One region of the Thermosipho sp. 1070 genome, then DNA from elsewhere that is predicted to be linked to it. Evidence: riboswitches for the same ligand, from Rfam matches in the RefSeq annotation. Region 1 holds a riboswitch; the other holds the start of a gene.
What was found. Region 1 has a riboswitch for cobalamin ahead of Y592_RS05040 (bifunctional adenosylcobinamide kinase/adenosylcobinamide-phosphate guanylyltransferase). Riboswitches for the same ligand answer to the same signal wherever they lie in the genome.
Positions count from the first base shown of each region.

Region 1 (2,204 bases):
ATAGAAAAAGTGTTCGAAGCTAATAACATCCAATAACCATATAATTGCCAAAAAACTAGAAAACGCAAAATATTTATACGCTTTTTGTCTAGTTATTCCGGTGTTTTTCGAAAGTAAATACAAAAGAAAACCCAATGTTGAAATAAGACCAATTGAAATATTTAAAAAGTTGTCGGTTAGGAACTTCAAAATAGAATATTTCCATATTTCTGATTCGTTTATAAAAAAGAACTTTCCAAGACCTATTGAATAAACTCCTGAAATTTCCAAAGTAAGAACATCTACACCCTTTGGTATAGGTATCAAAAATGGAGTATACCACGTACGTCCAGATTTTCCAAGACCAAATGTAAATATTGGAAAATTGTTGTTTTTAATGGAAAAAGAAGAACCTTCTATGAATGGAAAAAATACGTATTTTGAATTTTTAGGTACGGGTATTTGAAAGGATATAGTTTTAAAGGCCTTTAGTATAATAACTTTTGGTAAAGTTGTATTATTTATTCTAGAAATTTCAATGCCTTTTGGATTGCCAAGAGAATAAAATATATAAAACAAGATTAAAAAGATAAAAAGAGTATATAGAAAGTACTTTAAATAAAATTTAATCATTTAAATCCCTCCAAAAGTATTTTAGCATAATTTGACACATTTTTTTAGATGTAATATAATATAAAGTAGAATAACGGGGTGTAGCGCAGTTGGCTAGCGCGCTTGCATGGGGCGCAAGAGGTCGCTGGTTCAAGTCCAGTCACCCCGACCAGTTGGCCGGTTTTACCGGCCATTTTTTAAATATTCAATACTGCAGGTTAAGGGAATTCGGTGAAAATCCGAAGCTGCCCAGCAACCGTAACCGGGGACGAAATCTGCAAATGCCACTGGGTAAAACCTGGGAAGGTGCAGAGAGTAGGATGATCCGGGAGCCGGGAGACCTACCTGTAGTAAATGATATTTCCCAATTGCTAGGGCAATGTGGGAAAAGTTTGTTTTATTTTGGGGGGATAAAGGGTGGTTATTTTAGTAACTGGTGGGGTTAAATCTGGAAAAAGTAGTTTTGCGCTTGAACTCTCAAGACGTTACAAGAAAAAAGCATTTATTGCAACAGGAGTTCCTTTTGATGAAGAGATGAGAAATAGGATAAACCGTCATAAAAGTGAAAGAAAAGGTTTTGACACCTTTGAAGAACCTGTTGAAGTAGATAAAGTAATTGAAAGTTTAAATGGAAAATATGAATTTGCTATTTTGGATTGTATTACCACGTATCTTGGAAATCTTTACTATTACAAGAAAGATATAGAAAATTATTTAGAAAAATTTTTAAAAAGTATTAAAAAAGTTGATTATACATTGGTTTGTGTTACGAATGAAGTGGGGTGGGGAATAATTCCAGAAAACAAACAAGTAAGAGAATATGTAGAAAGACTAGGACTTTTAAATAAAGATATTGTAAAGATAGCACAAAAAGTCTATTTGATGGTATCGGGGATAGGGGTGGAATTAAAGTGAAGTTAGGAACTACTTCTTGGCTTTTTCCAGGCACTTATCTTGAAAATGTAAAAGTTATAGCAGATAAGGTGGATTTTGTGGAGTTTTTGGTGTTTAGCTGGGATACAAATACAAAGAATATTTTTTTGAACGAAATAGAAGATTTAAAGGAAATAGCAGAAGAATTTAATCTGGAGTATAACGTTCACTTACCAACAGATTGTATTTTTAACGTTGAAAAAGCCTTTTGTTTTTTTGAAAATAGTAGATTGGAAATTTCAAATTACATCGTACATCCGTTAGATGGTATAGAGGTGTTTTTAAAAAAATCTGAGAAGATATTAGTTGAAAATTTGAAAGAAGATATTTTTTTACACGATAGGACAGTTTTTGACATAGGACATCATTTGCTTGGGACAAAGGTTACGGAGAATTTTTTAAAAAATTCAATAGAATACCATGTCATGGGTGTTTCAAATGGGAAAGACCATCTTAAATTGGACAAAGATACTTTGGAAGTAATAAGGAAAAAGTTGAAATATTCACCAAATTTAGAGTATGTGTGTTTTGAAGTATTTGACTTAAGAGATTTTTTGCATTCACTAACTCTTTGGAGGGATAGTTTTGATTTATGATTTTTTACTTTCGTTGGCGTTTATATCTAGGATTCCAATTAAAGTTAGATATTCTGGAAGAAGGATGAAAAACATTCCCGGGTA
Region 1 is NZ_CP007121.1:1,018,278-1,020,481, forward strand. It holds gene Y592_RS05030 (GGDEF domain-containing protein) at 1-612, opposite strand, end outside; tRNA gene Y592_RS05035 (tRNA-Pro) at 687-763, shown strand; cobalamin riboswitch at 790-954, shown strand; gene Y592_RS05040 (bifunctional adenosylcobinamide kinase/adenosylcobinamide-phosphate guanylyltransferase) at 1,009-1,506, shown strand; gene cbiR (cobamide remodeling phosphodiesterase CbiR) at 1,503-2,120, shown strand; gene Y592_RS05050 (adenosylcobinamide-GDP ribazoletransferase) at 2,110-2,204, shown strand, end outside.

Region 2 (2,204 bases), 750 kb from region 1:
TTATTGTTTGAAAAATATTTCCTACTAAAGCTAATATTGAACCAGAAATTATTCCCATTAAAATTCTGGGGAATCTTACATTCCATATTAAGAATTTAATTCTTTCATTTGGAGCATTGAATATATAAGAAACTGGTAATTTGACACTACCTATTGAAAGATTTAAGAATAAAATTAAAAGAAAGAAAACTGGAAGGATAATCCTCCCAGTTTTAGGATTAAGAAATTTTTTCATTTATTTCCTCCGTAAAAGAAATTATAGAATATATCAAGGTATTTTACTATATTGGGTGAGATTGAGCTAATATCATTTCCATCAATAATTAATACTTTGTCATTTTTAACGGCTTTTAAAGATGAAAAGAGTTTATTTCCCTTTATCTTTTCTTTTATTTGATTTGGATCACCATATCCTGCTATTATTATTACATCTGGGTTGTTTATAGTTAAGAATTCCCAATTTACAGAGAACCAACCGTTATTTCCTGTGTATGGTGCACAGATATTTACTCCACCAGCAATAGTAATGAGTTCGTTTATGTAGGAGCCCGTTCCTGCAGTCCATAAATCTTTTGTTTCATCGTTGGGTACTGTAATTGTAAAGAATACCTTTGGTCTTTCATTAAGTGGAATTTTTGCAGTTTTTGTACCATAATCTTTCAATTTTGATAAAATTTCATCTTTTATCATTTTTGCTTCTTTTTCCTTGCCAAACACACTTCCAAGTAACATTACGTCTCTTGCTACATCATTTAAGGAAACGGGATTAAGTACCAATGTTTTTATTCCAAATTTTTCTAATTTTTCAACTTCTGGAAGTTGAAACCCGCCAAAGATAATCACAACATCTGGGTTTAAAGACAAAATTTTTTCAATGTTTAAAGGTACCATATTTCCAATCTTTTCTGCGTTAAAGCTATCCCAATCTGTAACTCCGACTATTTTTTTGTCTAATCCAAGTTTTAATAAAAATTTAGTTGAACTTGGTGCTGCAGAAACGACTTTTTCAGGCGTTTTTTCAAAGACAACCAGTCTTCCTGCATCATCTACAATAGAAATTGAAAATGCAATAAAGCTAAGAACAACTAAAAACAAAACCCCTAGTTTTTTCATATCTTCACCTCCTGGTTATATTTAAAAGAAATCGACCACCTTTAGGGACCGTAAAGGTGGCTTTTTCCTTCTAAAAAAAGGTATCCCGACTCCCGGTTCATCCTACTTTCAGCGCCTTCCCAGGTTTTCCCCAGTGGCATTTGTACTGATTTCGTCCCCGGTTACGGTGGCGTCCCCGTGCCGGATTTTCACCGGCTTCCCTTTTTTTAGAAGAAATGTATCTCACGTAAATTATAACACATCAAAAATTATTTGCAATTTGCCTTGCAAGTTTATCTACTTCAAAAACATCTTCTAAATCCCTTATTTTGCCATTTATTTTTTCACATGTGTCTATAACTATCTTTGAGATATTGTGAAACTTTATTTTACTTTCCAAAAACATATTTACTGCAACTTCATCTGCTGCGTTAAAAGCTACTCTTTTTGCAAGATCTTTAATAATTTTTTTACCATAAAAAAAAGCGGGGTATTTTTCTTCACTTACCTCTGTAAAAATAAAATTTTCCTCTTTAAACTCTGGCCAATTTAGGTTTATATACATTCTCTTTGGATAAGTCAGTGCATATGAAATTGGTATTTTCATATCAGGGAATCCAAAGTGTATTTTTACTGTACCGTCTTTCAAGAAAACTGCACCATGAACTGTGCCCGTGGGGTGTATTAATACATCTATTGTGTCTAATTCAAATAATTCATATGCTTCAATTACTTCAAAGGCTTTATTTATCATAGTTGATGAGTCGACTGTTATTTTTTGTCCCATATTCCATACAGGGTGTTTTAATATTTCTTTTGGAGTGAGGTTTTCTATGTTATCATATTCTCTTATTGCGCCACCTGATGCGGTTATTAATATTTTTTCTACGTTTTCATCAAAAATCTGAAAGATGGCAGAATGCTCGCTATCAACTGGTATTAATTCTACATCTTTACAAGCTTTTTTTAACAATGGTCCTGCACAAACTAAGGCCTCTTTTGTGGCAAGGGCAAGTCTTTTTGTGAATTTAATTGCTTGGAATGTGGATATAACACCATTAAACCCAGGAATTGCCGCAACAACTATATCTGGGGTTGTTTTTTCCAAAAGT
Region 2 is NZ_CP007121.1:266,975-269,178, reverse strand. It holds gene Y592_RS01325 (FecCD family ABC transporter permease) at 1-235, opposite strand, end outside; gene Y592_RS01320 (ABC transporter substrate-binding protein) at 232-1,113, opposite strand; cobalamin riboswitch at 1,172-1,363, opposite strand; gene Y592_RS01315 (1-deoxy-D-xylulose-5-phosphate reductoisomerase) at 1,355-2,204, opposite strand, start outside.
Region 2: another riboswitch for cobalamin. It lies ahead of Y592_RS01320 (ABC transporter substrate-binding protein); the one in region 1 lies ahead of Y592_RS05040 (bifunctional adenosylcobinamide kinase/adenosylcobinamide-phosphate guanylyltransferase).